3 regions of the Vibrio toranzoniae genome follow, and region 2 is predicted to be linked to each of the others. Evidence: predicted binding sites of a transcription regulator. Region 2 holds the regulator's gene; each other region holds the start of a gene.
The links. The regulator PurR, encoded in region 2, represses purine synthesis genes. The targets are predictions, from matches to a motif close to TNANGNAAACGTTTNCNTNA.

Region 1 (8,022 bases), 1.2 Mb from region 2:
CCGATATCCATCTGCATGATCGTTACGCCAGTCTCTTTATCACCCGCCCAGATAGAGCGTTGAATCGGAGCAGCACCACGCCAGCGTGGCAGGATTGAACCATGCACATTGATACAACCCAAGCGAGGCGTATCTAATACAGCTTGTGGAAGAAGCAAGCCGTAAGCGACAACAACCATGATGTCAGCATTCAAATCTGCTAGCTCTTGCTTCGCTTCATCTGACTTGAAATTTTCTGGTTGGTAGACCGGAATATTGTTTTCAAGTGCGATGTTTTTTACTGGGCTCGCCGTCAGTTTTTTACCGCGGCCTGCTGGACGATCGGGCTGTGTGTAAACAGCAATAACTTCATGCTCCGAAGACAACAACGCCGCCAAATGACGGGCGGCGAAATCCGGAGTACCTGCGAAGACAATTCTTAAAGATTGACTCAAGGTAGACTTCCTTCTTAATTTAGTAATAGCAGCGGTTATTAACCTTGTTTCTCGTTGAAACGCTTAATTTTCGCTAGCTTATCTTGAATTCGTTTACGTTTTAGTGGTGATAGGTAATCAACAAACAACTTGCCTTCTAGGTGGTCAAGCTCGTGTTGAACACAAATAGCCAGAAGGTCGTCAGCGTCGAATGTGAATTCATTGCCTTCACGGTCTAATGCTTTAACCGTTACTTCTGCTGCGCGAGGTACTAGAGCTCGTGCGCCGGGTACTGATAGACAGCCTTCTTCGATGCCATCTTCGCCACGTTTGTCGGTAATTTCAGGGTTGATCAGAACCATAGGCTCGTCACGTGTTTCTGAAATATCGATAACAACGATGCGCTGGTGGAAATCTACTTGCGTTGCCGCAAGGCCGATGCCTTCTTCGTCGTACATGGTTTCAATCATGTCATCAACGAACTTTTGAATCTCTGGGGTTACTTCTTTTACCGGTTTCGCCACGGTACGTAGACGATCATCTGGTAATGTTAATACTTGTAATACAGACATATACACTCGAAATATTGAACTGTGCCGAAACAGCTTAAACCTTGTTGGCTCAATTCTAGACATTTTAGAGGCCAAATGACAGCATCCTGAAGGTAATTCTCTAGTCAGATGTCATATATTCAGACCGAGGAACCTAGGTCATGCGTCATTTTTTACCCACTTTTTCTCTTATTTGTGCTTCGTTTTCGTTCGCCGCTACGGCTGAAAATAGTGAGCAACCTTTAACCATCAAACAAGGTGCACCCGAAGCGTATGTCGTAGTTAAAGGCGATACCTTATGGGATATCTCTGCGATGTATCTCGATAGCCCATGGTTGTGGCCAAGGCTATGGCAGGTAAACCCAGAGATAGAAAACCCACACCTCATTTATCCCGGAGATAAATTGTCTTTGGTTTGGATTAATGGCGAGCCTGTTTTAAGCCTAAAACCTGTCATTAAGCTTAGCCCTAAGATTCGAGTTTCAGAAAAGAAAGCGGTACCTACCGTCAATGAGGGACTGGTACTGCCGTATTTACAGTCTGATCGCTTGGTCGATCGGCAAGATATCGAATCGGCTCAACGAGTTCTAGGGACCAGTGATGGCAAGCGATTCCTGTCTGGTGAAGATAGGTTGTTCATCTCGGGGAACCAGCAACATCAAAAATGGGCTATCTACCGTTCTGTCGAAACGTACCAACGGCAACAACCTCAAACGAGTATGACCTCTTTGCGTTTGGTTGCTACGGCGCGTTTGAAAGAGGTGGATGCTGAATATAGTAGCTTGCAGATAGAGACGCAGCTACAAGAGGTGTTGCTTAATGATCTTGTTCTGCCTGAGCTTGGTGTTGATCAAATGAAGCTTTCAACTACGTTTTATCCTGCGCCTAGTTCTGCGGGTCAGTTTGCCAATATTTTAGGCTCGTTAGAGGGGAATCAATACAGCGCTAAGAATCAGGTCGTCGTTATTAATAAAGGCTCAAAGGATAACCTTCGTCAGGGAACTATGTTTACCCTCAGCGAAAGCGGAGCGATGGTGTTTGGTAAGCAAGGTGAATACAGCTATAAGGAGTCTGTTGCAAGTAACAAAGTGCAGTTGCCAAGTACCTCGCTCGGTAGTTTGATGGTCATTCGCCCTTATGAGTATTTTAGTCTAGCCTTGATCACTCAGAGCACGAAACCAGTTAGCAATGAGATTCTAGCGGTATCCCCTTTGGATCTTGCTGTGGCTGAAGAGGGTTATTCTCAAGAGGTTAATATTGCCGAGTGAATGAGCAACAACTGAGCGCTTGGCTAACTCTGAGTTTTATTCCTCAATTGGGTGGCAAGCGCCTTTCTCGTCTGCTGAGTATTGACTCTCCTTCTAATATTGTTGACTACTCAAGTCAGCAGCTGCAAGCGATTGGCTTGTCAGCTAAGCAAATCTCCTATTTAAGAGAGCAAGCCCCAAGAGAAGTGGAGGCTTGCTTAGTATGGCAAGCAAAACAAACTAACCATCGCATCATTACTCCTAACTGCTCGAATTATCCCAAACTGCTGAATGAGATCGCCTCTGCGCCAAGCGTGCTTTTCGTTAAAGGTCATGTTGAAAAACTGATTGAGCCTCAAATTGCGATGGTCGGCAGTCGTAATGCCAGCCTCGAAGGGTTGCAAACCGCGAAGTCCTTTGCCAAAGAGTTCGTCCAAAACGGTTTGATTGTCACCAGTGGCCTAGCGCTCGGTATTGACGGCTATGCTCATGATGGTGCTTTGGACAAAGGTGGGGAAACCTTTGCAGTGTTGGGTTCTGGCCTGGACTCCATTTATCCAGCACGACACCGAAACCTAGCAGATAGAATTTGTGAGAGTGGCGCACTGATCTCAGAGTTTCGCCCAAACGCAAAACCACGACCTGAACATTTCCCTCGGCGTAACCGTATTATTAGTGGGATGTCTTTAGGGACGTTAGTTGTTGAGGCGGCTGAGAAAAGCGGTTCTTTGATTACGGCTCGTTATGCCATGGAGCAAGGCCGAGAGGTGTTTGCGCTTCCTGGCTCAATTCATAGCCCAACCAGCCGCGGAGGTAACAGTCTCATCAAAGCTGGAGCATGTTTGGTACAGAGTGCTCAAGATGTTCTGATTGAAATAAAGAGTCTGTTAGACTGGTCCATTGATCAGCAGCCCAGTTTGTTCGAACCTACGCCGAATGAGGGTGAAAATGAACAATTGCCATTTCCACAGCTGTTAGCTAACGTAGGGTTAGAAGCGACACCCGTTGATATTTTGGCACAGAGAACCCATATACCTGTGCATGAGGTCATGATGCAGCTTTTAGATCTTGAGCTCTCAGGGCATGTTGTTGCAGTTTCCGGTGGCTATATTCGAAAGGGGAGAGGCTAGCTATGATGATGGACATACTGATGTACTTGTTTGAAACCTACATCCATAGCGATTCAGAATTGCAGGTGGATCAAGATGAACTTGAAGATGAACTTCTTCGGGCAGGGTTTCGCCAAGATGATATTTATAAGGCCCTCCATTGGTTAGAAGATCTTGCGGCATTGCAAGATACTGATAATCAAGCGGCGATTACTACGTGCTCCAATACCTCGATGCGTGTTTATACCAGTCGAGAGATTTCGCGTATTAATATGGAGTGTCGAGGTTTCTTATTGTTTCTTGAACAGATCAACGTACTCACGACAGAGATTCGTGAAATGGTGATTGATCGTGTAATGGGGCTTGAGACCAACGAATTTGAATTGGATGATCTGAAGTGGATTATCTTAATGGTGCTATTCAATGTGCCGGGTAATGAAAGTGCTTACACGCAAATGGAAGAGCTGTTGTACACCAAAGATCAAGGTATCTTGCATTAATGCAGGCTTGTCATGAGTAGTAAGATTGATAATCAGCTTTTTTCAGCACATGAACATGCATTAGAGTATGAACCATGCCCACAGTGTGGTGGAGAGCTTCAGCTTCGCCATGGTAAGCATGGCCCATTTTTAGGCTGTAAGCAGTATCCGAGCTGTGATTACATCAAGCCTTTGCATCAAAACGATGGTCATGTGGTGAAAGAACTTGGGGTGCCGTGTCCTAAATGCCAAAACGAATTGGTACTAAGACAAGGCCGCTTTGGGATGTTTATTGGTTGTAGCAGCTATCCAGAGTGTAATCACATCGAATCTTTGGACCAACCGAAAGAGCGATCTGAAGAGCAGCCACTTGTTGCTTGTCCTGAGTGTGGTCGAGGCCACCTGGTTGAGCGTAAATCTCGCTATGGCAAAACCTTCTATGCGTGCGATAACTACCCTAAGTGTAAGTTCGCCGTTAATCAGCCACCTATTATCGGTCGTTGTGAAAAGTGCCAGTTTCCGCTGTTGCTGGAGAAGAAAACGGCCAGTGGCACTAAAAAGCAATGTGCTGATCGCAAGTGTCATCACATTCAATCTCATTAGTAATACTAATCACAGTAAGTGAATCATCAGAAATAAAAAAACGGCGCTCATTGAGCGCCGTTTCTATATCAAATCCACAATGTAGGACTTACTTCAGTTGCTCTGCGAATTCATGAACAGCAGGGTAGGCTTGCTTATCGAGAATGTTTGCCAATGAACATAATGTTCTTTGCAGCTCTGCGTTGTAGTCAGCACTCACGTTAATGTGGCCCATCTTACGACCAGCACGCTTCTCTTTGCCATACCAATGAACATGACAACCACCTTGAGCAAGAATTGCTTCAGGTAGAGTATCTTCGCCAAGAATGTTGATCATTGCGGTTGGACGAATTAGTTTGGTGCTGCCTAGTGGCATACCACACACGGCACGCAGGTGGTTCTCAAACTGACAAGTCTCCGCGCCTTGTTGCGTCCAGTGCCCCGAGTTATGCACACGTGGTGCAATCTCGTTAACCAGCAGTGAACCTTGAACATCAAAGAACTCAAGTGCTAGTACACCAACGTAATTTAAGCGTTCTGCAATTGCGGTGAACATGGTTTTCGCTTGCTCTTGCAGTTCAATGTCGTCAATTGCGGTTGATAAGCTTAACACGCCATCGGTGTGAACATTTTCAGCCAGTGGATACACTTGGATCTCGCCATTGGCGCCACGAGCACCAACCAGTGATACTTCACGGTCAAACGGAACGAACTCTTCAGCCACAATCGCTTGGTTGTCGGTCGCTGCAATGCACTCAGCCATTTCTGTCCAAGTCGCTTCAACATTATCTAATGTCTTTAAGCGCCACTGGCCTTTGCCATCGTAGCCACCAAGTGTGCTCTTCAATACCATTGGTAGGCCAACGTGAGCGATCGCAGCGTCAAAGTCTTCGCGAGAGTTGATCTCGTAGTATTTGGCATTCTTCACGCTTGCGTCGTCTAACAGCGCTTTTTCAAGGCGACGGTCACCGCCAGCTTTGATTGCTTTTGTTGTCGGTAAAAACTTACCGCTACGCTCACACACCTCAAGTACATCGTGAGGGATATGTTCGAATTCTGCAGTAATGACGTCCGCACGCTCAATCGCGGTGTCTAAGCCGTTGCCTAGAATCGCTTGCGTTAATGGGTGAACAATATTTTTGCTGCCAACATCAAAAGCAGAAATTTCAATATTCAGCGGTGCCCCCGCTAGGGACATCATGCGAGCAAGTTGGCCCGCGCCTAACACAAGAACATGCATGGGAATTAGTCCTCTGCAGGGTTTGGATTAGCCAGAACCGTTTCTGTTTGCTCAGAGCGGAATGCTTCTACTTTCGCCATCACGTCTTCATTGTGTGTACCAATGATTTGCGCTGCTAAGATACCAGCGTTCGCTGCACCCGCTTCACCGATAGCAAGAGTACCTACCGCGATGCCTTTTGGCATCTGTACGATAGAAAGTAGAGAATCCATGCCTTTCAACGCTTTAGACTGAACAGGAACACCAAGAACAGGTACGCTTGTGAAAGCAGCCGCCATGCCCGGAAGGTGAGCTGCGCCGCCAGCACCAGCAATAATCACTTTAATACCGCGCTCTTTTGCACTGGTTGCGTAGTCTGCTAGCAGCTGAGGTGTGCGGTGAGCAGAAACCACTTTTGTTTCGTACGCCACGCCAAACTGATCCAACATTTCTGCAGCTAGCTTCATTGTTGGCCAATCAGATTTAGAACCCATGATAATACCGACAGTCATCTCAAACTCCTTCAGGTACGATTTAATTAGTGATTAGATATTTTGCGCGCATTATACGGGTAAAATCACCCAAGGAAAACGTTTGCGTCGGTCTGAGTTGTTAATTGATACATTTTATAAATAAATAGCTTTAGTCACAGTGAATGATAATTTGTACACTTAGCGAGTTAGACAACAGAATTAATGAGGCAACCCGTGGATAACTTTCAACATACTTTGCAGGCATTACAACAAGGTGAAGTCATTGCTTACCCGACTGAAGGCGTTTTTGGGGTCGGTTGTGATCCCGATAATCCACAAGCCATTAAGAAATTGCTCGATTTAAAACAGCGGCCGATGGAGAAAGGGTTGATCCTAATTGCTGCGAGTTACGAGCAGTTGCTGCCCTATATTGACGAAAGCCAGTTGACGGAAGCGCAGTTAGCGACCGTAAAAGCAACATGGCCGGGACCGGTGACTTGGATAATGCCAACCAGCAGTAAAGTAACTGACTGGGTCAGTGGCCAATTTGAATCCATCGCGGTGCGAGTGACGGATCACCCTTTAGTTCAAAGAATGTGTAATGAATTCGGTAAGCCGTTAACCTCGACCAGTGCTAACCTGACAGGTGAACCGCCTTGTATGACGACTGAAGAAGTTCAACAGCAACTGGGTCAACATTTGGTGGCTATTTTAGAAGGTCAAACGGGTGGTCGTGAGAAACCAAGCGAAATTAGAGATGCAAAAACGTCGAAAATATTAAGACAGGGTTAAACCCTGCAGAGGAAGAAAGATGTCAGCAATTGATAAAGAAGCAGTAAAGCAGTTTTTATTGAGCCTACAAGATTCGATTTGCCAACAGCTTGAGCAAGCTGATGGTAGCGCGTTGTTTGAAGAAGACGCATGGGAGCGCGAACCTGGCGAACGCCTCGGTGGTGGTGGTCGTACTCGTGTGATGACCAACGGTGCGGTCTTTGAGCAAGGTGGTGTTAACTTTTCTCATGTTGCAGGTAAGGCAATGCCGGCTTCAGCAACCGCTCACCGCCCTGAATTAGCCGGACGTAAATTTGAAGCGATGGGTGTATCGTTAGTTATCCACCCTAAAAACCCTTATATCCCAACATCACACGCCAACGTACGCTTCTTTATTGCTGAAAAGGAAGGGGAAGACCCTATCTGGTGGTTTGGTGGTGGTTTTGATTTAACGCCATTCTATCCAGTAGATGAAGATTGCCAGTCTTGGCATCAAACCGCTAAAGATCTGTGCGCACCATTTGGTGATAACGTGTATCAAGAGCACAAAGAGTGGTGTGATAAATACTTCTACTTGCCTCACCGTGATGAAACGCGCGGTGTTGGTGGTCTGTTCTTTGATGACTTAAATGAGTGGGGTTTCGATAAGAGCTTTGCTTACATGCAGGCGGTCGGTGAAGGTTTTGCTGCGGCATACTTGCCTATTGTTGAGCGTCGCAAAGAGACACCTTATGGTGAACGTGAGCGTGACTTCCAGCTGTACCGTCGTGGTCGCTACGTTGAATTCAACCTAGTCTATGACCGTGGCACCTTATTTGGCTTACAAAGTGGTGGGCGTACAGAATCGATATTGATGTCTATGCCGCCGTTGGCTCGTTGGGAATATCGCTACGAACCACAAGCGGGTTCACCAGAAGCCCTGCTTTATAGCGACTACCTAAAACCTCGAGTTTGGTAATTCTTCCTTCCTTATGGTGATAGTGATAGGGTCATTGATATAGATGACCCTTTTTATTTCTGTTAGGTAAGGATATGACACAGCAAGTAGATCGTTATGCCGTTTTCGGTAACCCTATTGGGCAAAGTAAATCGCCATTCATTCACACATTATTTGCTCGCCAAACCAGCCAACAACTTACTTATACAGCACTACAGCCTGAACATGGTGAATTCATCAC
Region 2 (8,022 bases):
GCATCGGCGTAAGTCAATAACCACGGCGCATCAAAGTAGTCGGTCACCGACTGACGCAAGCGTTGGCTAAAGGCACGGTTTTTATCCATATCAATCGCGGTACGGATAAACTTGTGAACGTGGCGGTCGTAACCGATCCACAAGTCGATCGCTTGCTGACCCCAACTGGTGATTCGGTCAAGCTTCATCTGCAAACCGAATAGGGTTTCGCCAACGAACTCGAGTTCATCGTCACCGTAAACAATTTCTTGAATATCGAGGATCTGTGTTTGCAGTTCATCACCCGCTGCTTGCAAGGTGTCTTGCAATTCTTTTAGCGTGGACGAGGTTTCTGATAACAAGGTTTCACAGTTGTTAATCGCCTCTCGCCAATCTTTGTTTAAAAGGTCGGCAATTTGCTGCTTAACGGTTTGCTGCTGCTCATCCATAACACGTTGGTTAAGATCAATTTGATCGAAAATTTCACCAACAGAGTATTTGAGCACACCGTATACGTTCTTTCTCCAATGTCCTGGCGTTCCGCCTTTTTGTGCTGCTTCAATGGCTTTTGCCATCTCATCTGCAACCATAGAAAGCTGGATAGACAATTTTAATTTGGAGAACTGACGATGACGTAAGTAATAATCTGAGATACCAATCGCCAATGGTGATAGGCGATAAATACTCGTGCCATCAGTGATTTCGCTGGTAAAGCGGCTAATCAACTTCTGTTTAACCAACTCGTTGATGGCATTGTTGGCACGAAACGCCGACGCTTCGCCAGTATCTTCAAACAGTCGAGTGACAATGGCAAATGCATCGTGCAGTTCACCCTCGCCTAACTCTTCATCGAACCTTTCATTGCTTAGTACTGCGATAGCAATCAAAAATGCTAAGCGCTCTGGTGGCAAGTTTAATGAAAAATCATGCTGCTTGACCCAGCCCACCAACTCATCAATTGGCTGCTCTTCGGCAGTTTGAGTCATTTCACTCATTGTGGTTCCTGTTACTGTTCTTTGTCATATCGAACATGTTAGATATGACGCCTATTTCTTTATGACGCGGGCTTCTTACGATCGCATAGCGCATGTTGTGGCTTCTTTTACCACATTCACCGCTGTTATTGTGCAGGTTTTTGAGCCCAAACGTGAATATAACGGCCTAGCGACAGATATGGCTCCTGGCGACATAGCTGTTTTTCTAGTTCCAATACATCTTCAAATTGGTAATCGCCCATGTACTCCATATTACCTATGTAGTCACTAAAAGAGCGAATGCCAGATTTACCGCAGATTTCCAGACCGGCGTCTTCTATCCATTGATAAACCTCTTCAGGCTTCAAGCCTTTTTGTGGTTGCAGCTTAAACCGTTTTCGATGTGGCATCCCATTCAATACATGAGGAATGTTGCCACAAATCACATTTTTCAGGACTAATCCGTGGTGGTTGTAAAACATTATCGAGGCAACGCCACCCGGTTTTACTTGTTCTAACAATAAATCAAGCGCCTCTTTTGGGTCGGCTAGCCACTCCATGACCGCGTGAAACATCACAAAGTCGACTTTCTCATCGAGGTGTTCTGCCACTTTTTGTACCGGTGAATGAATAAATCGATACTGCTCTAACAAACCCGCTTCGCAGATACTTTCTTCTGCGAGTTTAAGCATCTCAGATGAGAGATCGCATAAAGACACGTGATGTCCAAGCGCGGCAATTTTTTGCGACACCTGTGCAAGTCCCCCTCCAGCATCAAGCACATGCAACGGTGAAGATGAATGCTCAAATTTGCTCAAAGCTTGCTCTAAATCTTCCCATACAATGACTTGACGGATCTCTCCTTTGTCAGAGCCGTAAATATTTTTTGCAAATTTGTGGGCAATATCGTCGAAATTACGGTCTTCAGTCACGGCTACTTGAGTTATTATGTCCTATCGTGCCTGCTATTCTGTCACAGGAATTTCAGGAATAAAGAGGCGATGTCTCTTTTTACTACTAAGTGATGTTTTTTCGGACTATTCGGATATGTTTGAGCTGAAAAAAGTAGTGTCTTCGTTACTGATGCCACTGCCAGCAATGTTAATTCTCGCCTTTCTGGGTTTAGCCCTAGTGATGTTTACTATCAACAGGAAGACGGGTTGCCTAATTACCCTTTCAGCCCTCTGTGGTATTTTCCTAATCGCTTTCCAGCCAGTTTCTAGCCAACTTTTAATGCCAATGGAAAGGCAACACACCGCTTTTTTACCCGTCGACGATACCGTCGATTACGTGATGGTGCTTGGAAGTGGTCACGTCGTAGACGACCAAATCCCGCCTACATCAGAGCTTAGCCGCACCGGTTTGATGCGTTTGAGTGAAGGAATTCGTATTCTACGTCTTTATCCTGGTGCCAAACTCATTTTGTCTGGCTACGGAGGAGGCACTGAAGTGAGCAATGCTAGAATGATGGCTAAGGTTGCCCTGGCCCTCGGCGTAGCAAAACCAGACATCATTTTGCTTGAGACAGCAAAAGATACCTGGGAAGAAGCCCGCCAAGCTGCTGCGTTTGTTAAACACAAGAGAATGGTATTGGTGACTTCTGCTAGTCATATGACTCGTGCATTGAATGAGTTCAATGCTGCAGGTATGGATCCATTACCTGCACCCACAAACTACCTTGCACAAGAAGGGATTGTTGAGCCTTGGAATAAGTATATGCCTAAGGCGCTCTACCTTGAGCAAACCGAGCGTTACTGGCACGAGACTATGGGATTGGTTTGGCAAAGCCTACGTGACTGGCTAGACACCAGTAGGGACATTTCAGAAGAACCGGTTGTTGTTCCTGAAGCTTCTAGCTTAGCTGAGGAAGACAGTGAAGTTTCTGCAGCACAATAAGCTCAGCTCAGCCTATTGAGCAGATAGAGCAGCAAAGAAATTTGTAGGTTCTTAGCTCGCTGGCAATAACCGTTAAGTAATAAAAAGCCGAGACATCAAATGATGTCTCGGCTTTTTTCCTTCAAATATCGTTACTAATGATAATTTCCCAAAGGGTATTAGTCACCAGCGAACATATAACCTTCACCGTGAACCGTCACAAAAATCTGTGGATTCTTAGGGTCGAACTCCATTTTGGCACGCATACGACGGATTAGTACGTCGATAGTACGGTCATTAGGCGCGTCCACTCGATGACTGATCATATTAAGAATACGTTCACGGCTTAACACTTGGTTAGGGTGGGAAGAGAGCGCTACTAGCAACTCATATTCCGCTTTAGTCAGTTTAACTGGATCACCGTTTTGGCTTAGTGCGCGACGAGGAATATCAAACGTCCACTCACCAAAACGAACCACAGATTCATTTTCTGTTTCTTCTACCATAGCGACCGCTATTTTACGAGCAGCAGCAATACGCCAAAGTAAGTTTTTAACTCGAACCAATAACTCGCGAAGTTCGAAAGGTTTAGTAACATAATCGTCTGCCCCCATTTCTAGGCCTACGATTTTGTCGATGCTATCCGTGCGTCCAGTAACTAAAATAATTCCAATGTCTGATTGACTGCGTAATTCGCGAGTTAGCATCAATCCATCTTCGCCTGGCAAGTTGATGTCCAGCATAATGAGGTCCACGTTGTTTTCTTCTAACACGCTTCTCATTTGAGCGCCACTTTCTGCTTCGCTCACTGTGTAACCTTCGTTCTGGAAGTATCCAACCAATTTACTGCGGGTTACCACATCATCTTCTACGACTAATACGTGATAGCTCATCTACACCACTTTTCTTATTTAATAGTTTCAATGACTATTCTATTCATAACTAGTAACAATTCTAGTGGTGCAGAAGATAAAAGCCATAAACATGGATTTTTTTTGATACAAGACAATCTTAAACCTTGCTATTTATCGTCCATAACAATTCAATATGGGCATTACCACTAACGAGTAGCTTTGCGCTGAGCAAATATCACGGTTAGTTAGACTGAATACCCCGGGTATACGAAAGACGATATTAGGATCAATCAAATGAAAGATACAAAAGCGTTCAACGAACAAAGAGCAGAAATCTACTGGTGGTTATCAAGCTTATTCGCCAAAGAACTCACTCAAGAAGAACTCGATCACTACCACTCTGTTGAGATTCGTTCTTTCTTGACTGGCTTAGGCGAAAATAAAACACTAGAACCTGCGATTAATAACTTAGTTGACGCACTAAACCGTCTGCAAACACGTGAAGACGCGCAACTGGAACTGTCTGCTGACTTTTGTGATCTTTTCTTAAAAACAGATAAACATGGCGCTCTTCCGTACGCTTCTATGTACATCGGCGAAACTGGACTATTGAACGATAAACCAGCAAAAGAGATGGAAGAGATCATGGCTAAACACAACTTAGTGGTTAACCAAGACCTGAAAGAGCCAGCGGACCACATTGCTATCGAACTCGATTTCCTTGGTAACTTGATCATTCGCTCTAACGAAACTGAGCTTGAAGAAGAGCTAGAAAAATCATTTTCTGTTCAACAACAGTTTATCGAGCAACAACTCCTTACTTGGGTACCCAAGTTCAACGTGAAATGTCATGACGTTGACGAATTCGGTTTCTACGCTTCAGTCTCATCTCTGTTACTCGCCTTCTGTAATTTAGACGCTCAATATCTAGCTGGTGACTAAACTTATTGCATGACTAGGTAAATAAATTCAATAGAATGTGACAATTCACCCGGATTTCAGGGTGAATTTTATTGCGAGTAACTTCTAGTCAGTCTAAAATTGTGACCGCAAACGATAAAATATGAAACATTCACGAAATGCTATGCTTATTTAAGTTCAGAGCATTTCGGTGTTAAGACAAGCCGCTCAATAGCGGTTTTTTGTTTTTTAGCACGTTAGTACCCAAAGAGCCCTACAAATTACAGCTCTTAGTTAGGTAGCTTAACGGCTACTTTATTCCGTACTTTGGGAAAGTAGCTTCTAATAGGATAAAACCATGGCCACGATAAAAGATGTCGCTCGCTTAGCCGGCGTATCGACAACCACCGTTTCTCACGTAATCAACAAAACACGTTTTGTTGCAGAAGCGACTCAAGAAAAAGTAAACAAAGCTGTAGACGAACTGAACTATGCACCAAGTGCTGTTGCTCGTAGCTTGAAGTGTAATACAACGCGCACTATCGGCATGCTTGTTACTCAATCAACCAACCTATTCTTCTCTGAAGTTATCGATGGTGTTGAGAGCTACTGCTACCGTCAAGGTTACACTTTGATCCTGTGTAACACAGGTGGTATCTATGAGAAGCAACGTGACTACATTCGAATGCTGGCAGAGAAACGTGTAGATGGCATCTTAGTTATGTGTTCAGACCTAACTGAAGAACTAAGAGTGATGTTAGACCGTCACGCTGACATCCCTAAAGTTATTATGGACTGGGGCCCAGAGAGCTCTCAAGCTGATAAGATCATTGATAACTCTGAAGAAGGTGGCTACCTAGCAACCAAGTACCTGATTGAACGCGGTCACTCTAAAATTGCCTGTTTAAGTGGCCACTTAGACAAAGCAGCCTGTGTTGAACGCATTGCCGGTTACAAGCGCGCACTCAACGAAGCTAAGATTTCTACCGATAACAACATGATCATCGAAGGCAACTTCGAGTGCGATACGGCAGTTCTTGCTGCAGAGCAAATCGTTGAGATGGAAGATCGCCCGACTGCTGTATTCTGCTTTAATGACACGATGGCACTAGGTCTAATGAGTCGCCTGCAACAGAAAGGTATTCGTATTCCTGAAGATATTTCGATCATTGGTTACGACAACATCGAGCTGGCTGAATACTTCTCCCCACCTTTAACAACGGTGCACCAGCCGAAACGTCGTGTTGGTAAAAATGCTTTCGAAATTTTATTAGAACGTATAAAAGACAAAGATCATGAAAAACGTGTCTTCGAAATGCACCCTGAAATCGTAGAGCGATGTACAGTTAAAACGTTAAATTAATTGATAAAATGAGTTTAATTTCATCAAGCGCACCTTTAGGTGCGCTTTTTTTATCAGCAACCAAAGTGAACCTAGATGCACAACACAAAGATCATTAATTGAAGCAATATCACATTTTGAAATAACAAGTGTGAGCCTCATTCAACAAAAACTTTATTCTATTCAATCAGTCACGCACAGGGCAAACCTCTTGAAAAAGTGGGACGCAAAGCTTCCGGCCTAAACCACTCGTTGGTATGGTAGCGGGGTTACCGATGGCAAAATGCAGTAACTACTAATCATTTAGTAATTTACGGCCTATTGACAATTTTATTGCAACATTTTGCTAATCTCTCGGACCTGCTTATTTGGTGGCGTAGTTCAAATACACCGAGATAAATAACATGGATAAACCGATACTAAAGGACTCAATGAAGTTATTTGAGCCCCTAGGAAAAATAAAATCACGCTCAATGTTTGGTGGATTCGGTCTTTTTGCTGATGACACAATGTTTGCTCTGGTTGTTAATGACCAACTGCACATACGAGCAGACAAATGCACAACAAAGCAATTCGAACAACAAGGGTTTCAACCATACGTCTACAAAAAGCGTGGCTTCCCTGTCGTTACTAAATATTTCGCTTTACCTGAAGGCTTATGGCAAGACCAAGAGCAAATTTTGCAGCTTGCAACCACGTCTCTGGGTTTTGCTAAAGAAGAAAAAGCTGAACAGTCTTCTGCTAAGCCGACCCGACTCAAAGATCTTCCGAATCTTCGACTCGCGACTGAACGTATGTTGAAAAAAGCAGGTATTGATTCCGTAGAACGTTTATATGAATCTGGCTCTGTAAACGCGTTTAACGCTATTAAAGAATCACATACATCCTCTGTCAGTATTGAACTACTTTGGGCGTTAGAAGGAGCAATTAATGGTACACATTGGTCCGTAATTCCACAGCAACGTCGTGAAGAACTTATAAATCGTGTTAACTAACGCTGTTAGCTTAAACCTATCGATACAACTAAGCCGCATTTCTTGCGGCTTTTTTTATATCTGCTGAAAGTTAATCTATGCTTTGCCTGTCTATCTATACTATCGGTATGCATTGAAAATTTAGAGGAAGTATCAATGAGTAAGAAAATGATATTGGGTATTGTGTTGGTCGTAACAATTGTCTTGTTAGGCATCAATTTCGGCCAGTACTTAACGCTTGAAAATGCTAAGACCCAACAAGCTGTTTTAAATGACTACATTGACAGCAACTTTATTTCAGCTGCCGCTATCTATTTTATTGCGTATGTAATGATTACTGCTTTCTCAATTCCTGGTGCCGCTGTTGTCACCCTGCTCGGAGCTGCTCTATTTGGTTTCTGGAATAGCTTGCTGCTGGTATCTTTCGCAAGTGCAATTGGCGCCACGCTTGCCTTTTTAAGTAGTCGCTATTTATTACGAGACTGGGTCCAAACTAAGTTTGGCGGAAAATTAACGACGATTAACAAGGGGGTCGAAAAAGACGGAGCATTCTACTTATTTTCCCTGCGTCTGATTCCTGTATTCCCATTTTTCCTTATCAACCTATTGATGGGCCTAACGCCAATGTCGGTCAGTCGTTACTACATTACAAGCCAAATAGGCATGCTACCAGGCACGGCGGTTTTCTTGAACGCCGGAACTCAACTTGCGGAGATTGACTCACTTTCAGGTATCATTTCCCCTTCAGTATTGTTGTCATTTGCTTTGCTCGGGGTGTTCCCAATTTTTGCTAAATGGCTAATGGGTAAATTTCGCTCAACACCGATAACTGATTAAGGTTCTATGTCATGAAAATCTTTGTTGCATCGAATCCGACAGAAGCCCACATCATATGTGGATTGCTAGAAAGTGAGAATATTGCATGTGAGGTCCGTGGTGAGGGGTTGTTTGGTTTAAAAGGGGAACTCCCATTTACAGAAGATACTGACCCGTACGTTTGGCTGTATGAACCAGAACTGGCCAACAAAGCTCTCACTATTGTAAATGATTACCAAAAGCAGCAAGATTCGATCATCTATGAAGAGTGGCGATGTAGTGAGTGTCACGAAGTCAACGAAGCACAA
Region 3 (8,022 bases), 1.0 Mb from region 2:
CGTGTAACCACGCTGTCACCTTTAATCGAATCACGCTCACCGACAACGGGGATTGCCGATGTTTTTGAGTCTTTAGCTTTGATTACCTTGAGAACACCCGAGTCCATTTCAACGACCGCGTAGCCGTACACTTCTAAGACGTTTAAGAAGAAGCTGTAATATTGTTCTTCGTTGAGTACATCATAGCTACGGACATCGATTTTACCGCGCACCGATGGGTCAACGATGATCGTCTTCTCTAGATTACGGCCAACAATATTAATAAACTCTTGAATGTCAGTGCCCTTAAAACTGGCACTAAAATCACTAGCGATGGCTGCGGGGGTGCAGATTAAGCTTCCTGCCAATAACCACGCACTTTTCTTAAACCAATGCTTCACGTACTTCTCCTACACTTTCGTCCTTGGTTAGACGCAAAGTTCTAAAATTCAATAAATACTTCATGTTGTTGACCATCTCGCTCAACGACGAGATTTAGCTCAGTTAGCTCTGAGATTGATCGGAATATGTTGCCCATAGCGGCAGGGTCAGTCAGATCTTGTCCATTTAACTGAGTAGCAATATCCCCGTTTTGGAGCCCAACAGAGTTAAAAAGTTCTGAATCTTTGCCAGGGCTCACACGATAACCGATCACTTGATCGTCACGCTTAACCTGAGATAAACGAACATATTGGAAAATTTGTTGTGGATCCTCCATTATCTTCGCTTTTATTTCATCCAACTTCTCTTCTGCAGAAGCTGGGTTATTGCCACGAACCGAAGAAGAAGCGCGAGGTGGCGCAGGTTCAGATACGGCTAAACGTTTGTATTCAATACCTTCAAGCATCAGGGTTTCATCTCGCCCTGAGTTATCAATAATGACACGATCCACTAATACCGCTTTGAGCTTAGCTCGAGTGCCTTCTATTACTTCGTTAATTCCGTAGGTTGCTTGTGTGCCACGATTAGCAATCACAGCTAAGCTTAATTTGGGGTTAGAACTGGCGACTGCACCCACTAAAATCAGGTTCAACCGTGTCTTTGGCGCATCTTGGATAACTTGCTGTTCAACCACAGCGGGCGTGGTTGGGTTATAGGCGCCAAAAAGGTTACTCTGTTGCAAAGAAGAGATATCAAGGGTCGGTTGAAGTGCTGAAGAAGAAGATGAAACAGACGCTTTCCAAGGCACAACCGTTTGCTCAGCAGGTACAAGAAACCATGCAAGCTGTCCTAAAATCCATGCTGAAGCTGCAATTAACAAACAACAAGTCGCTAGGCTTAGTTTCTGCTGAAATACAAATTTATTCTCTAATAAGCGGCTCAACACAGGTGAGTGTCCTATGCGATTTTTGAGCTCTAAAAAGTTCACTTCCCTTGCCCCTTTTCAAGACGACAAACGCTGAAAATCATTAAGCTTCCAACTTTTTCATTCATTCGTTCGATACCAAGCGCATTTAAGCATAAGATCATGAATTATATCATAGCCAATTCATAAATCGGCATTAGATGGCTATTTTGTAATATGACTTGAAAAAAATGCCAACCGCCTCCACTTTAAGCTTCTACTTAATGTGATAAGCATCATCAAGAACATGTTGCGCTCTGTTAATTACAGTTAAACCACATTCATTTTTCACTGAAAAGGCACAACCCTATATGAAAACTGTTGATGAAGCTGTCAGACTCGATAAATGGTTGTGGGCAGCTCGTTTTTACAAAACCCGCTCTATTGCTCGCAACATGGTCGATGGTGGCAAAGTCCACTATAATGGTCAACGCAGCAAACCAAGTAAAATTGTCGAACTTGGGGCGGTGATTACACTGCGTCAAGGGAATGAAGAAAAAACGGTGACTATCGAGAAAATTTCGGCGCATCGTGGCGGGGCTCCGATCGCTCAAACACTCTATGAAGAAACCACCGAGAGCTTGGCAAAAAGAGAAGAGTTTGCGAAACAACGCAAGCTGAATGCTCATAACCCAGCTCCAGATCGTCGTCCGGATAAGAAGCAACGTCGTGACATCATCAAGTTCAAGACTCAATAAGCTAGAAGGAATAGCCAAATGGCAGACCCAATGTCTACAAGTAATGTTTTAAATCGCTACCTATTTGAAGACCTATCAGTACGTGGTGAATTGGTACAAATGGATGAAGCGTACCAACAGATTATTTCTAGCAAGGAATACCCAGCGCCAGTACAGAAACTGCTGGGTGAGCTATTGGTCTCAACGACGCTACTAACGGCGACCTTAAAGTTTGAAGGTTCTATCACTATGCAGCTTCAAGGTGATGGCCCAGTATCTCTCGCTGTGATCAATGGTGATAACAACCAGAAGATCCGCGGTGTTGCTCGCTTTGAAGGGGATATTGCTGACAACGCAGGCCTACACGACCTTATGGGTAAAGGCCATCTAGTGATCACTATCGACCCTAAGCAAGGTGAGCGTTACCAAGGTATCGTTGGCCTTGAAGGCGACACGCTTGCTGAAGTGCTTGAAGGTTACTTCGCTAACTCTGAACAGCTTAAGACTCGTCTATGGTTACGCACTGGCGAGCATGAAGGTAAAGCACACGCTGCTGGTATGCTATTGCAGGTTATGCCAGACGGCACAGGTACGCCAGACGACTTCGAACACCTAGAGCAACTAACTGACACAGTTAAAAACGAAGAACTGTTCTCCCTAGAAGCGAACGAACTGCTTTACCGTTTGTACAACCAAGAGAAAGTCCAACTGTTCACCCCACAACCAGTTGAGTTCTACTGTGGTTGTTCACGTGAGCGGAGCGCGGCGGCTATCATTACGGTTGCTCAAGAAGAGATGTACGACATCCTAAGTACCGAAGGCAGTGTTGCTCTGCATTGTGATTACTGTGGCACAAATTATTCATTCGACAAGAACGACGTTGATGCACTGTACGCTGAAGCAGCCGATAAAGGCAGCAATACCGTTCATTAATTTATAACGTACCCAAAACACGTAATTTACCCAAAAAGGCCAGCTGCAAGCTGGCCTTTTTTGTGATCAAAATAGCGCAAAACCCGTTACATCTCGTAATAAAATCACCGCTTAATTTTCATCAATTAATAATGTTCCTTCCCCTAGCGCAAAGGTTTGCGTACAGGATAGACTAGTTGGGCCAATATGTGACGAGACACTTAAAACCTCAATGTTAATATGGATACTTTTTGAGCTGTATCCCTGTTTCCCCCGAGTCTCGTTGCTAGCATGGTGAGCAGATAACCATAAAAATTAATACAAAATCCCTACAAAATATCCTACAAGGAGCACCTATGACCGTTATGGAACATACAAAGGCTGCACAAATTGATCTAACTAAGCACGGACTGACAGGCGTTACTGAAGTTCTTCGTAACCCTAGCTACGAGCAGCTATTCGTTGAAGAAACACTGCCAGGTTTAGAGGGCTACGAAAAAGGCGTAGTAACGGAACTTGGCTCTGTTGCGGTTGACACTGGTATCTTTACTGGCCGCTCACCAAAAGATAAATACATTGTTAAAGATGACACGACCCGCGATACCATGTGGTGGTCAGATCAAGGCAAAAATGACAACAAACCGATTACACCTGAATTATGGAATGAGCTGAAAGAGCTTGTGACAACTCAGCTATCTGGCAAGCGCCTGTTTGTGATTGATGGTTACTGTGGTGCGAACCCAGATACGCGCTTAAGTGTTCGTATTATCACTGAAGTAGCGTGGCAAGCGCACTTCGTTAAGAACATGTTCATTCGTCCAACTGACGAAGAGCTTGCAACGTTCGAACCTGATTTTGTGGTAATGAACGGTGCTAAAACAACCAACCCGAACTGGGAGAAGCAGGGCCTAAACTCTGAAAACTTCGTTGCGTTCAACCTGACAGAGCGCGTTCAAATCATTGGTGGTACTTGGTACGGCGGTGAGATGAAAAAAGGCATGTTCGCAATGATGAACTACCTACTTCCTCTGCAAGGCATTGCTTCAATGCACTGTAGTGCAAACGTAGGCGAGAAAGGCGATGTAGCCGTATTCTTCGGCCTATCAGGTACGGGGAAAACAACACTATCGACGGATCCTAAGCGTGAGCTGATCGGTGATGATGAGCATGGTTGGGATGACGACGGTATCTTCAACTTTGAAGGCGGTTGTTACGCGAAGACGATTCGCCTATCGAAAGAAGCGGAACCTGAAATCTACAACGCAATCCGTCGTGATGCCCTACTAGAAAACGTAACGGTCCGTGGTGATGGTTCTATCGATTTTGATGACGGTTCAAAAACAGAAAATACTCGTGTTTCTTACCCGATTCACCATATCGAAAACATTGTTAAGCCAGTATCAAAAGCAGGTCACGCTAAAAAAGTTATCTTCCTGACAGCGGATGCATTTGGTGTGCTACCACCAGTATCGAAACTGACTCCTGAACAGACTAAATACCACTTCCTATCTGGGTTTACAGCGAAGCTCGCAGGTACAGAGCGCGGTATTACAGAGCCAACGCCAACGTTCTCTGCGGCATTTGGCGCTGCATTCCTAACGCTCCACCCAACTCAGTACGCTGAAGTGCTTGTGAAGCGCATGGAAGCGGCTGGTGCAGAAGCTTACCTAGTGAACACAGGTTGGAATGGCAGTGGTAAGCGTATCTCTATCAAAGATACTCGCGGCATCATCGACGCTATCCTAGATGGTTCAATCGACAATGCAGACACTAAGGTTATCCCTATGTTTAACCTAGAAGTGCCACTCGCCTTACACGATGTAGACTCGACCATTCTTGACCCACGTGATACGTACACTGACCCGCTACAGTGGGAGAGCAAAGCGAAGGATCTAGCAACACGATTCATCAACAACTTTGATAAATACACAGACAATGCTGAAGGTCAGTCACTGGTTGCGGCTGGTCCACAATTAGACTAACCCACCTATCTGCTCGGGCTAAGTCCAAAACGAACGCCCATTTACAATGATATTTTGTAGCAAGCCCCTCTTTTGAGGGGCTTTTTTGTTGATGCTTATCCCTTTTTGTTCCACTCTGTTTGAGACTATTGAAATTTAAGGCTTTCAGGGAATGAAAAAGGTATTCATGGTATTCGGTATTGTGCTGGCTATCGCCGTTGCGGTTATCGCTGCGTTGTTATTAAGCCTGCAGACTCAATACCGTGCTGATGTTGCTAATTTTTTTATAAAACATACGCTTGAACAACCTCTACTCATTGAAGATGTTGAGTATCAGGCGCCTTATCACATCACTTTGATGGGTATTACCCAAAATCGACCTGAAAAAAAGTCGCCTTTGTACATCGACAAAGTCAGTATGTGGTTTAGCCCTAGCTCTATAGTTCAAGCCAAACTGGTCTTGGATTCAGTGTTGATCAGCGGTCTGCAGTTAGAAGTTGATGATTTAAAAAACCTCACATCAGTACTTACGCAGCCAAACCTCAAGCTTCACCAGTTGGCCATCAATAATCTAGATTTCTCGACCCCAGACTTTAATGCGCGAGGCATTGATCTTCAGATCTCCGATCCCATATGGGACGGGCACAACTCATTATTACCTTATGGCAAAACCCAACTCTCAACCACGCAACTGTATTGGCAAGACGAAGCATTCGATAACCTGTTGATTGACCTCGAACTAAAGCCGAGTGACAGCACTCTTTATGGCGCTTCATTTGACTGGCGTGGCGCTAAGGTTTCCGGTCAAGCAGAACAATATCAACGTGACTGGTCTTTGGTGAACGTGACGATCGATGGTTTACGACTCAACCAAAAACAGACCCAAAGCCTATTGAACAAACAATGGGATATGACAGGTATCCAGATCAATCACATCAACAGCTTAGATATTTTGCGTAGTGACCTAGAATGGGCAGACGGGCACCTCGCATCCTTTGACGCCTCATTAGAAAACATACAGTTGCCTTTTGAATTGTGGCAACAACAGAACGCCATTTTTTCTCTACAAGCTGAAGGCGTCACCTTAGACAATGACCAATTCATCGACCCAAGCCTTAAGCTCAACCTAGAGCCCAACCGAATTCTGATTGAAGACTTCTATACTCAGTTTCTTCAAGGCAGTGTTCAGCTCAATGGCAAGGTGACGCCTGATGCCATTGATTTAGCACAGCTCGACCTGCAAGGCATCAAGTGGCTTACCGAAAGCCAAGATAATCACCTACCAGCCGCACGCCTAATACCATGGCTGAGACAACTCCAGAACGTCGAAATTAACCGACTTAACATAGAACGCAGCCAACTCATCCAGCTCGCAGAAAAACCTTACTGGCAGATATCAGGGCTGCATGTAGAAGGGCATCAAGTTCAACTGTTGCAAGATAGAAAGCTAGGCTTGTGGCAAGGAGAGTTATTGGCAAGCGCCAACGATGCCAGCTATCAAAACATTCTCAGTGCTCAGCCTGTGATTGAGATGAATAGTAAACAAGGAAAGTGGACGTTAACACGCCTGTTTATGCCATTGAAACATGGTTATATTGAAGCGGACGCCACCTTAGACTTCAATCAAATCAGCAAACCGTGGAGTGTCGATATCTCGGCTGATGGATTACCGATATCATTAATGTTACAACCATTGGAGTTACCACTCGATGCAACAGGCTACGGGGAGTTCGAACTTCAAGCCGCGGGTTTATATGGTGATTCATTAATGCTTGGCTACTCAACCACTGGCCAACTCACCGGTAGCGTTCGCCAAGGGGTGATGACCTTTAACGATACGCTTTCTGAGGCATCGACTGATAACGTGTTTGAAATCCCAGAATTCAATGCGAATTTTGACCGTGGACGCTTCACACTTGAACCAGTGCACATTATTGGTGCATCCGCAGCCGAGAAAGGTACGCAAAGGGTTCAAACGTTAAATGGTGAGGTAAAGGGAGAGCTCGACTTGCTTAAAACTGAGCGACATACGCTATCCATTACTCTGTCTGACCAATGCCATCAAATCTCAGGAAAGCTCGACCAAGCTGAATATTCAGAGATAAATGACTGCCAACAAAAAAGCGCGACTCCGCAGGAGTAGCGCCTTCAATCAATAACCCAATCTACAATCAAGCAAGCGTTCATCAAGGAATAGCTACGTTATTCACTCACCTTGTTATCAGTCGATAGGATTTCCTTGTAGTCAGGAATCAGCATATAGGTTCCCGTAAACTCCACCGCTTCCACATCGCCACTGCGAATCGTCACGTGAATAATAATACGAGCCTTCCTGCCTGAAGCGAGACGATCCAAATCACCACTTATTCCATCTAGAGATGTCGCCGCAACCGGATTTTGCTCGACTGGGTGACGGTAACGAATATTACTGTCTGCCAGCACAATATCACCACTAAGGCCTCGCTCTTTCATCAGTAACCAAGTCATTCCCCAGCCCGTTAAGGTCGCTAAGGTAAAGGCCGAACCTGCAAACATAGTGTTGTGAGGATTGAGGTTGGGGTTCAACTGAGCACTACACTCAAACTGATAGCCAGTATACTGGTTGATCTTGATGCCCATTTTGTCACTGATTGGAATTTGATGCTCCCAACGCTGCTGCAGTTCATTACACCATTCTGGTTTGCGAAGCACGTCAGCCATAGGGTCAAGGTGCTTAACCATCTGTTGATGACGAACGGGGCCACGTTGGTCACTAATCTCACCGCGACATTCAAATTCATTCTTTTCATAGAATGAGATCGCATCTTCACGAGCATTACACACCAAGCGCTTGGCCCCCTCTTGACGGGCCAGCGACTCTAACGCAACCAAGATAAGTGAGCCCATGCCTTTACTTTGGCGAGATTTCTTCACCGCCATGTAGCGGATTTGACCTTCTAGATCGGAGGTAATATATAGGCGACCAATCGCCATTGGACGACCTCGACCATCCACAATCACACGATGATGACTCATAGGATCGTATTCATCACGCTCTGAGCCAACGGGCATACGCCAAGGCTCACGCAGCATCTGCCATCGAAAATGGTAATACTTATTCAGTTGATTTTCGGTGGTTGGAGTTATGAGTTTAAACATGCTTATTCCT

Region 1: purE (5-(carboxyamino)imidazole ribonucleotide mutase) is a predicted target of PurR. The motif match lies at 6,183-6,202, and genes of this name have one in related genera.
Region 3: pckA (phosphoenolpyruvate carboxykinase (ATP)) is a predicted target of PurR. The motif match lies at 3,079-3,098, and genes of this name have one in related genera.

What each region holds. Positions count from the first base shown of each region.
Region 1 covers NZ_AP025514.1:3,115,772-3,123,793, reverse strand. Annotated here, with positions in the region: gene fmt (methionyl-tRNA formyltransferase) at 1-434, opposite strand, end outside; gene def (peptide deformylase) at 473-985, opposite strand; gene OCU50_RS14245 (LysM peptidoglycan-binding domain-containing protein) at 1,126-2,232, shown strand; gene dprA (DNA-processing protein DprA) at 2,229-3,341, shown strand; gene OCU50_RS14235 (DUF494 family protein) at 3,344-3,820, shown strand; gene OCU50_RS14230 (DNA topoisomerase family protein) at 3,833-4,402, shown strand; gene OCU50_RS14225 (5-(carboxyamino)imidazole ribonucleotide synthase) at 4,491-5,621, opposite strand; gene purE (5-(carboxyamino)imidazole ribonucleotide mutase) at 5,627-6,112, opposite strand; gene tsaC (L-threonylcarbamoyladenylate synthase type 1 TsaC) at 6,308-6,865, shown strand; gene hemF (oxygen-dependent coproporphyrinogen oxidase) at 6,885-7,802, shown strand; gene aroE (shikimate dehydrogenase) at 7,877-8,022, shown strand, end outside.
Region 2 covers NZ_AP025514.1:1,111,244-1,119,265, reverse strand. Annotated here, with positions in the region: gene mukF (chromosome partition protein MukF) at 1-974, opposite strand, end outside; gene cmoM (tRNA uridine 5-oxyacetic acid(34) methyltransferase CmoM) at 1,100-1,885, opposite strand; gene elyC (envelope biogenesis factor ElyC) at 2,001-2,849, shown strand; gene torR (two-component system response regulator TorR) at 3,008-3,721, opposite strand; gene torD (molecular chaperone TorD) at 3,977-4,624, shown strand; gene purR (HTH-type transcriptional repressor PurR) at 4,941-5,945, shown strand; cyclic di-GMP riboswitch class I at 6,116-6,201, shown strand; gene OCU50_RS04955 (TfoX/Sxy family DNA transformation protein) at 6,329-6,919, shown strand; gene OCU50_RS04950 (TVP38/TMEM64 family protein) at 7,055-7,735, shown strand; gene OCU50_RS04945 (putative signal transducing protein) at 7,747-8,022, shown strand, end outside.
Region 3 covers NZ_AP025514.1:97,890-105,911, reverse strand. Annotated here, with positions in the region: gene gspD (type II secretion system secretin GspD) at 1-380, opposite strand, end outside; gene gspC (type II secretion system protein GspC) at 422-1,348, opposite strand; gene hslR (ribosome-associated heat shock protein Hsp15) at 1,636-2,022, shown strand; gene hslO (Hsp33 family molecular chaperone HslO) at 2,041-2,934, shown strand; gene pckA (phosphoenolpyruvate carboxykinase (ATP)) at 3,270-4,895, shown strand; gene OCU50_RS00450 (AsmA family protein) at 5,047-7,017, shown strand; gene OCU50_RS00445 (bifunctional GNAT family N-acetyltransferase/hotdog fold thioesterase) at 7,077-8,012, opposite strand.